4 regions of the Streptomyces sp. NPDC006643 genome follow, and region 4 is predicted to be linked to each of the others. Evidence: riboswitches for the same ligand, from Rfam matches in the RefSeq annotation. Region 4 holds a riboswitch; each other region holds the start of a gene.
What was found. A riboswitch is a leader RNA that binds a small molecule or an ion and turns the genes downstream of it on or off. The one in region 4 is predicted to bind cyclic di-AMP.
Positions count from the first base shown of each region.

Region 1: another riboswitch for cyclic di-AMP. It lies ahead of ACFYNU_RS14210 (C40 family peptidase); the one in region 4 lies ahead of ACFYNU_RS18570 (NlpC/P60 family protein).
Region 2: another riboswitch for cyclic di-AMP. It lies ahead of ACFYNU_RS29005 (LysM peptidoglycan-binding domain-containing protein); the one in region 4 lies ahead of ACFYNU_RS18570 (NlpC/P60 family protein).
Region 3: another riboswitch for cyclic di-AMP. It lies ahead of ACFYNU_RS09265 (transglycosylase family protein); the one in region 4 lies ahead of ACFYNU_RS18570 (NlpC/P60 family protein).

Region 1 is NZ_JBIAHA010000009.1:53,175-55,364, reverse strand. It holds gene ACFYNU_RS14220 (ATP-dependent Clp protease proteolytic subunit) at 1-192, shown strand, start outside; gene ACFYNU_RS14215 (hypothetical protein) at 200-508, shown strand; cyclic di-AMP (ydaO/yuaA leader) riboswitch at 839-1,010, shown strand; gene ACFYNU_RS14210 (C40 family peptidase) at 1,014-1,484, shown strand; gene ACFYNU_RS14205 (ATP-binding protein) at 1,518-1,967, opposite strand; gene ACFYNU_RS14200 (8-amino-7-oxononanoate synthase) at 2,190-2,190, opposite strand, start outside.
Region 2 is NZ_JBIAHA010000023.1:149,851-152,040, reverse strand. It holds gene ACFYNU_RS29010 (glycosyl hydrolase family 28-related protein) at 1-327, shown strand, start outside; cyclic di-AMP (ydaO/yuaA leader) riboswitch at 873-1,067, shown strand; gene ACFYNU_RS29005 (LysM peptidoglycan-binding domain-containing protein) at 1,072-1,794, shown strand; gene ACFYNU_RS29000 (hypothetical protein) at 1,875-2,190, opposite strand, start outside.
Region 3 is NZ_JBIAHA010000005.1:205,766-207,955, forward strand. It holds gene ACFYNU_RS09260 (transglycosylase family protein) at 1-531, shown strand, start outside; cyclic di-AMP (ydaO/yuaA leader) riboswitch at 796-970, shown strand; gene ACFYNU_RS09265 (transglycosylase family protein) at 974-1,651, shown strand; gene eno (phosphopyruvate hydratase) at 1,926-2,190, shown strand, end outside.
Region 4 is NZ_JBIAHA010000012.1:230,390-232,579, reverse strand. It holds gene pcrA (DNA helicase PcrA) at 1-507, opposite strand, end outside; cyclic di-AMP (ydaO/yuaA leader) riboswitch at 722-884, shown strand; gene ACFYNU_RS18570 (NlpC/P60 family protein) at 883-2,058, shown strand.

The DNA.
Region 1 (2,190 bases), on a different contig from region 4:
GAGGAGTTGCTGCGGCTGCGGGCGCTGATGGCGGACATGCTGGTACGGCACACCGGCCGGAGCGCCGAGCGGATCGACAGCGACATCGACCGGGACACGATCTTCGACGCGACGGGCGCGAGGGAGTACGGCCTGGTGGACCAGGTCGCACAGGACCGCAGGTCGTCGCTCGGCGTCAACTCCCCCCGGTGAGCCCGCGATGCTGCCGCCGGAACTGCCGCCGCTGCCCGCACTGACCCGCGCCGAGGGCGAGTTCGTCGACAGCTATCTCCGGGTCGTCGACCTGGTCGGCCGGATCAACCCGGCGCGCGCCGACGACACGTACAGCGCGCTGCGGGCCGCGCAGGCGCTGGTGGCCCGCGCCGCCGAACTGCGCGACGCGCTGACGCTGATGCACGCGAGAGGCGAGCGGGAGCTGCACACGCCGACCCTGGACCGTACGCTCCGGGTCCTTGACGGTGAGCGCAGGGCCGGGCGGGTCACCATGCCGCCCGGACCCGGGACTTGATCCGCCGCCGAACATGGGCGGACGACGCGCCCGTACCTCATATGGCTGCCCGTTCGGCGTATCGACCCGCCCGCCGTGGCCGGGCCGGCAACTTGCGGGCGGCGATCGGCCGTCCGGCCGTAACGGATCGCAGCGTCGCAGGTACAGCGCGTGAGCGACCGGGCGAGCCGTTCACCGAATCGGGCCTACCAACCCAAATGGTCCATAAGTGATGAGAGTCACATAAGCCCGTTTCAACTCGGAATCGCGCTGAGGCCGCGTCAAGATCCGTGGGACGACAAGCCCCCGCCACCTCGGCGGGGCGGTCCGGGTGGACGCCGAGTCCTGCCGCCGCTCCGGATGCCTGGTCGACACGAGTGGATCGGCAGGAGTGGAGGACCCGAGCAGTTCGGGGCGGTCCGACCATGGACCGCTCCTCGGGGTGAAGCCGCTGACGCGGCCGGGCGTCTTCGCCGGTCCGAACCCGACAGGTCATCCTTCACAGGCGGCTGACGAAGGGTTGCGCATGTCCGCGCAGACGCATGTCCCGTCGCTGCTCTCCCGGGCCGGTACCGCATCGGTCCTCCTCGCCGCCGTCGGCGGCACGATGCTGGCGCCCGGCGCCGTGTCGGAGGCCCACGCCCAGCCCGCCGCCGCCAAGGCGCTGAACGTGGCCGCTTCCAAGAAGGGCGCGCCGTACAAGTACGGGGCGTCAGGTCCGCACCGGTTCGACTGCTCGGGCCTCACGGCGTTCTCGTACAAGAAGGCCGGCAAGACGCTCCCACGTACCGCCCAGCAGCAGTACAACCGGACGCGCCACATCGCGGCCTCCAGCCGCAAGCAGGGCGATCTGGTGTTCTTCCACTCCGGGAACCACGTCTACCACGTGGGGATCTACGCCGGCGGCGGCAAGATGTGGCATTCGCCGAAGTCCGGTCAGGTGGTGCGGCTCCAGCGCATCTGGTCCAGAAGCGTCTGGTACGGCCGGGTCGGCTGACGCCCCGTCGGCCCGGAGCGGCCCGCGCCGGATCTACTCCTCCTGGGTCCGGGCGATCTCGGTCCCGGCCGTCCAGGGCAGGGTGATCCAGACCGTCTTGCCGCCGTCCGCGGTGGGTGTGACGGCCAGTCGGCCGCCGTACTCGGCGGTCAGCGCCCGGATGATGACCATGCCGCGGCCGTTGTCCTGCTGGACGGCGGCCGGGAGCCGCTGCGGCCATCGCGGATGGCTGTCGGTGACTCCGACGCGCAGCTGTTCGTCGCGCTCCAGAGTGACGTCGATGGTGAAGGTCGGCGAGCGGCCGAGGGTGTGCTGCACGGCGTTGGTCGCCAGCTCCGAGATGATCAGGCGAACCGTTTCGGCGGTGTCGGCGTCATCCGGCAGCCCCCATTCGGAGAGAACACGTGCGACGTATCTGCGGGCCTCCGGCACCGAGGCAGGAACGCTCGGCAGGGTGACGGATGCTTCCTGATGGTCTGCCATGGCGACGCTGTCCCTTTCCCGCCGGGACGCAGACCGACCTATGGCTGATGCCCGCGAGTACGTCCCCGGATTGCGCTTCGCGACACACTGCCACCAACGACGCCCGGCGTATGGGTGATCCGCCGGGATATGGCCCCCTCTGTCGCTCTAAGCGGTGAACCCTGCTACGCGAGACCGTATTTGAACGGGCTCAAGTTTCGGCCCCCGGCGACCGAGACGCGGC
Region 2 (2,190 bases), on a different contig from region 4:
GACCAGGAGTTCGGCGCGATCACCATCTTCCCGGCCAGCCGGGACATCACCGGAGTCAAGATCAGGGACACCGAGATCGCCGACTCCACCTATGACGGAATTCAGTTCAAGAACGGCGGCGGCAACGTGCCGGACGTCGAGATCAGCGACGTGACGATCGACAAGTCCAACAACGGCTCCGGCATCCTCGCGATGGGCGGTGCCCGGGGCAGCGCGACGCTGACGAACGTGACCATCTCGAACTCGGCCGAGGGCGACGTCCTCGTCGAACCGGGATCCAGCTTCGTGATCACCGGCGGTCCCGGCACCAGGCGGATCGCCGGCTAGCGGGGCACGCGCCCGCCCGGCGTCTGCCGTACGGCTCTGTGAGGGGAGCCGTACGACAGACGCCGGGTTTCGTGCTGTTTGCGGCATTTGGTACCACTGGACGACGCCCACTCCCCGCGGCCGTTCCCCGGTGGCGCATACCGCGTCGCCCGGCCGAATTCACCCGTGAACAAACGCTGTTGGCGCGGCGACGGAAGTGAATTCACTCAGGCGTGGGCCACCCGCCGCCACTTGCCTCCGATTCGCGGAAAGCAATCATTTGTCCGCTTTGCGGATCGGGTCGTTATGGGTAATCGACGCCTAACTTGTCCGTTTCTGGGCGGTGTTGTGGAGGCGCGGTTGCGTCGAATCCCCGTGAGGTGTGTCACAGCGTCGTCGGATCGTTTCTCCTGGCCGACCGCCCACCTCCCGCACGGGAAAGGAAAGTTGAGCCCTGAACCGTCGGGCGGGAATTCGAATTGACCGCCGCCGGATCTACGAATGGGGTCGCGCCGCGAATTCAGGACTTGTTTCGCCCGGATGTTCTCGCTTACGTTCTCGTCATTCCGGACGGAACGCCGAATCCTGCCGCCGCCCCGGAAACCGCATCCAACCACTTACGTACGGCAGGAGCGGGGGACCCAGGTAAGTCGCCGATCCGGCACACCGGACCGGCTTGGGGTGAAGTCGTGCCTTCCGGCGCGGCCGGGCATCTCCCGCCCGAACCCGACAGCTCACCTCGCAGGCGACGGAGAGGACCTCGTCATGCCCGCACAGGGTAAGCACCGCCGTTCCCGCACCATCCCGCTCGCCCACCGGCTCATCGCCGCCGGCACGGGCGGTGCCGCACTCGCCCTGCCCCTGCTGACCGCCACCACGGCGGGCGCCGCGCCCGCCCCGCAGCACGTCGCCGCCGCCCCGTCGGCCGCCACCGCCGCCAAGGTCACCCACACCGTCGTCAAGGGCGAGTCCCTGGCCAAGATCGCGGACGCCCGCTCCGTGAGCGGCGGCTGGAAGGCGCTGTACAAGAACAACAAGAGCGCCATCGGCGACAACCCGTCGCTCATCCGCCCCGGCCTCAAGCTGAAGCTCGCCGGAGCCGCCAAGGCCGCCACGACCGCCCCGGCCGAGAAGACCGAAGCCGTCCAGACCGCCGCCAAGTCCTACACCAACGACCTGGACGGCTGGATCCGCGAAGCGCTCGACATCATGGCGCAGAACGGCATCCCCGGCTCGTACGACGGCATCCACCGCAACATCATGCGCGAGTCCGGCGGCAACCCCCAGGCGATCAACAACTGGGACTCCAACGCCGCGGCCGGCACCCCCTCGAAGGGCCTGCTCCAGGTCATCGCCCCGACGTTCGAGGCGTACCACGTGCCCGGCACGTCGACCGACAGCTACGACCCGGTCGCCAACATCACCGCCGCGTGCAACTACGCGGCCGACCGCTACGGCTCGATCGACAACGTCAACGGCCCCTACTAAGAAGCCCGGTTGACCTGACCCCGATCGCCGGCCGGCCGCCGCAACCGCGGCCCGGCCGGCGATCGGCGTGAGCGACGCTGTCAGCGCCCGGGGTCCGGTCGGAGCCAGTGGCCTCCCGTGGCCCAGCCCAGCAGCAGGCGTCCGCCGCCCGAGTCGGCCGTGCCGCCGTCCGCGACCTGCCGCAGACCGGTCAGCGCCGGGCCGAGCCTGGCCGCGACATGGCCGGGACGGCGGGCCGCCTCCTCGTCCAGCAGACCGATCACCCGGGCCTGCCCGGCCGGATCGCACAACGACAGATAAAAGATCATCTGCCGCCACGCGTACGCCGCGTCCTTGATGGCGGTCAGCGGTCGCGGATTGCCGTGCACCCGGGCCGTCACGGCACACACGGTGGTG
Region 3 (2,190 bases), on a different contig from region 4:
ACCGAGACGCCGAAGACGCCGAAGGAGTCCACCGAGCCCGCGCCCGATGCGAGCGAGGAGGCCGAGCTGCCTCCCGCTCCGGAGTCGACGCCCTCGTCCGGGCAGTTCGGCCGTGACTCCGCCGCCGGCGGCGAGGAGCCGGGCACGGACGCGCGTACGGAGGCGAGCACGGAACCGAGCGCGAAGCCCGGCAGCGGCCAGGGCAAGCACCGCGGCGAGGCGGCCCCCGAGGAGGACCCGACCGCCGAGCCCGGCACGTCGGCGGGCCCCGAGGCCGGATCGACCGAAGCGGGCAAGCCGGGCGACAAGCGCGAAAGCGGCCGTCATGCCTCGCGGGGTGACGGTTCGGCACGCGACGCCGCCGCCGACGGCTCGTACACCGTCCGCGCCGGCGACAACCTGTGGGCCATCGCCGAGGAGCAGCGGGTGGAGGGCGGCTGGCCCGCGCTCTACGAGGCGAACCGCGAGGTCGTGGGCTCCGACGCCGACCTCATCCTGCCCGGCCAGAGCCTCGATCTGACCGCGAAGTAGGGGCAGTTAAGCGGGCTATGTCCGGATCTGCGCAAGTGAGACAAGGGTCTCTTCGCCCCAACTGACGCGAGCTGACCGGAAAGTCCCCTCGCTTCCCGCCCGACCTGCGTAAACAGAGGTTTCCCTGGGGCGGGATGGGCGAATCATCCCGGATGTTCCTTCTTTGAACATCCGGGATGTCTGTGTTTACGGTCTGAACCGCTCGCACCGCGGGCACCGTCGACCGTCACGCCGAATCCTGCCGTCGGTCGGGGGGAGTACTCGTCGCGTCAAGCGCCGAAGGCAGGAGCGGGGGACCCAGGTAAGTGCCGGTCAGTACGGCCGGCTCGGGGTGCAGCCGTGTGCGAGGGGACGTGAAGACGTTCCCGCGCCGCACGGCCGGGCAACTCACTTGGCCCGAACCCGACAGCTCACCTCGTAGGCGTCGGTGAGGAGATCTCGCATGCTGTTTTCCAGCAAGTCCGGCAAGGGCAAGCACCGCCGTCCGTCCAAGGCCGTCCGCTACGCCACGCTCGCCGGTGTCACCGGTGCCGCTGTCGCGGCCCCGCTGATCGCCACCACCTCAGCCTCCGCCGCGACCACCTCCGAGTGGGACGCCGTCGCCCAGTGCGAGTCCGGCGGCAACTGGTCGATCAACACCGGTAACGGCTACTCCGGCGGCCTCCAGTTCTCGCCCTCCACCTGGGCCGCGTACGGCGGCACCGCCTTCGCGTCCAGCGCCGACCAGGCGTCGAAGGCCCAGCAGATACAGATCGCCGAGAAGGTCCTGGCGGGCCAGGGCAAGGGTGCCTGGCCGAGCTGTGGCGTGGGCCTGTCCAACGCCAAGAACGACGCCGGCTCCACCCAGCAGCAGGCGCCGAAGCAGCAGGCCCCGAAGGCCGCCCCGAAGCAGGAGTCCGCGCCGCGCGCCGCGCAGGAGCAGCCCGCCTCGCGTAGTGAGACGCGCGGTCCGGTCAAGAAGGGCGACGGCGAGTACAAGGTCAAGGCCGGCGACACGCTCTCCAAGATCGCCGAGGCCAAGAAGGTCGACGGCGGCTGGGCGAAGCTCTTCGACCTGAACAAGGACATCGTCGAGAACGCCGACGAGATCTTCCCGGGTCAGCAGCTCCACCTGAGCTGACCCTCTCCCCGGGCTCACCCCCCACCGGGCCCCGGTCCGGCGCGTCTCACTCCCCCCGGACGCGCCGGGCCGGGGCCCGGGCCCGTCCGGCCTCCGGTGTCCCGCAGGTCCCTCCGCTCACCGGTGACCTCAGGACATTCGTGGCCGAACGGGCATTGAGGACTCTTTTCGTCCCAGCGGGCGGGCATCTGCCGACCGCCGACCGGGAGCCGGTTAGGCTCTTGCCGCAAGGCCAATGAGGCCCTGCACTCCACGCGTCACATCCCAGAAGGAGATGCTCGTGCCGTCCATCGACGTCGTCGTAGCCCGGGAAATCCTTGACTCCCGAGGCAACCCCACGGTCGAGGTCGAGGTCGGCCTCGACGACGGCAGCACCGGCCGTGCTGCTGTCCCCTCCGGTGCCTCCACCGGTGCGTTCGAGGCCCTTGAGCTCCGCGACGGTGACCAGAACCGCTACCAGGGCAAGGGTGTCGAGAAGGCGGTCCTCGCCGTCATCGAGCAGATCGGCCCGGAGCTGGTGGGCTACGACGCCACCGAGC
Region 4 (2,190 bases):
CGAGGACGTGAAGCCGAGCCTCTTCGACTCACGGCGCAGGATCCGCACGCAGGCGCTGTGGAACGTCATCACCCACATCGCGTTCGCCCGCGGTCCGACGAGCTGCTCGACGCGCTCCTTCATCTCGCCGGCGGCCTTGTTGGTGAACGTGATCGCCAGTATTTCGCCCGGATGCACACTGCGGGTCCCCAGCAGATGCGCGATCCGATGGGTCAGCACCCGGGTCTTGCCGGAGCCGGCGCCGGCCACGATGAGCAGCGGCGATCCGGTGTGCACGACGGCGGCCCGCTGCTCCTCGTTCAGCCCTTCGAGCAGCGCCGCCGGGTCCACGACCGTGCGCGGGGCACCGTCGCGGTGGTACGGATCCCTGGGCGGGGGCACGTCGAACTTCCCTCCGAAGAGATCGTCGGGCACCTGCTCCGGCGCGGTGTCCTCGGGCGGCGGCGGGGGCTCCTCGGCCGAGGGCTGGAGGTCCGCCAGGAAGCTGTCGTCAAAGAGGCTGCTCATCGCTTCCTGAGTCTAGGGTGCCGCACTGACAGCCAACCGCCACATGGCCTCGCGGGGATTCCCCCGACCGTTTGCGGAGGTGCCCACGACGGCATATGCGAAAGGTCACGAAAATGTATCGGGCATATCGGCCACCAACCTTCACAGGGACACCACAGATTGGCTAGCGTGCACGCCGAGGCGGTCCGTACTCCACCGGCGATCAGCGCCAAGCGGGCGGCCTGCGCCGAATCCGGGCTTCCCCGAAGGGAGTTCGGAACCGGGGACCCACCAAGTTCCACCGGGGTGAATCGGGCCGTACACCCAGGCCCGTAGGGCAGCCTTCCGTTCCGCCCGAACCCGACAGCTAACCCGGTAGGCGGTCCACGGAAGGAGATGCCGGCCTTGGCGTCGCATCGCAAAACGCGCACTCGCACCGGAGTGCGCGCGAATTCACCGGCCGTCGGTTTCACGACAGCCGCGCTCGCCTCGGTCACGCTGCTCTCCACGCAGAGCGCCACCGCCGCGCCCGCCGAGCCCAAGCCCTCGGTCGAAGAGGTGCAGAAGAAGGTCGACGACCTGTACCGGCAGGCCGGTACGGCGACCCAGCAGTACAACAAGGCCAAGGAGGCGACCGACACCCAGCGCAAGTCGGTCGACCGGGTCCTGGACGACGTCGCCAAGAGCGCCGACAAGGTGAACGAGGCGCGGCGCGCCCTCGGTACCTATGCGGCGGCGCAGTACCGCGCGGGCGCGGTCGGTCCCACGGCGGCCCTGATGTTCGCCGACAGCCCGGAGTCGTACTTCGAACAGACCCAGCTCATGGACCGGCTGACCGACCGCCAGCAGGAGGCGGTCGAGGACTTCCAGAAGGAGCAGCGGTCCGCGGCCGAGCAGCGCGCCAAGGCGACGAAGAGCCTGGAGACGCTGACGGAGTCGCAGGCCTCGCTCAAGGAGGGCAAGCAGAAGGTCCAGAACAAGCTCGCGGCGGCGCGGTCGCTGCTGGCGGATCTGACGGCGGAGGAGAAGGCGCGGCTCGCCGCGCTGGAGCGGAAGAAGGAAGAGGAGGCGCGCCGCAAGGCCGAGGCGAAGGCCAAGGAGGAGGCGGCGGAGCGCAAGCGCCAGGAGGAGGCGCGGGAGGCGGAGCAGCCGCCCGCCACGGGCGGCGGCGGCACGGACACCGGCTCCGGCACCGGTTCGGGGGCCACGGACGGTACGTACGCGGCCAAGGCCGAGAAGGTCCTCGCCTTCGCGCGCGCCCAGATCGGCAAGCCGTACGTGTGGGGCGCCACCGGCCCCAGCTCCTACGACTGCTCGGGGCTGACGGCCGCGGCCTGGAAGGCGGCGGGCGTGCAGCTGCCGCGTACGACCTGGGACCAGGTGAAGGTCGGCAAGCGGGTCGCCACGGCGGATCTGCTCCCCGGCGACCTGGTGTTCTTCTACGACGACATCAGCCACGTCGGCATCTACAAGGGCGACGGCAAGATGATCCACGCGCCGAAGCCGGGGGCGAACGTGCGCGAGGAGTCGATCTACTACATGCCGATCTACGGGAGCGTGCGCCCGGCCTGAGGCGGTGGGGGCGGGGCTGTTCCGTCCTGGCCGGCACCGACGGCACGTCACCGGCGTCCGGCCGGACCGGCTCACCGACGGCGGGTCCGTCGCCCACGACGCCGCCGGACGCCCGGCCCCGCGCGGACCGGC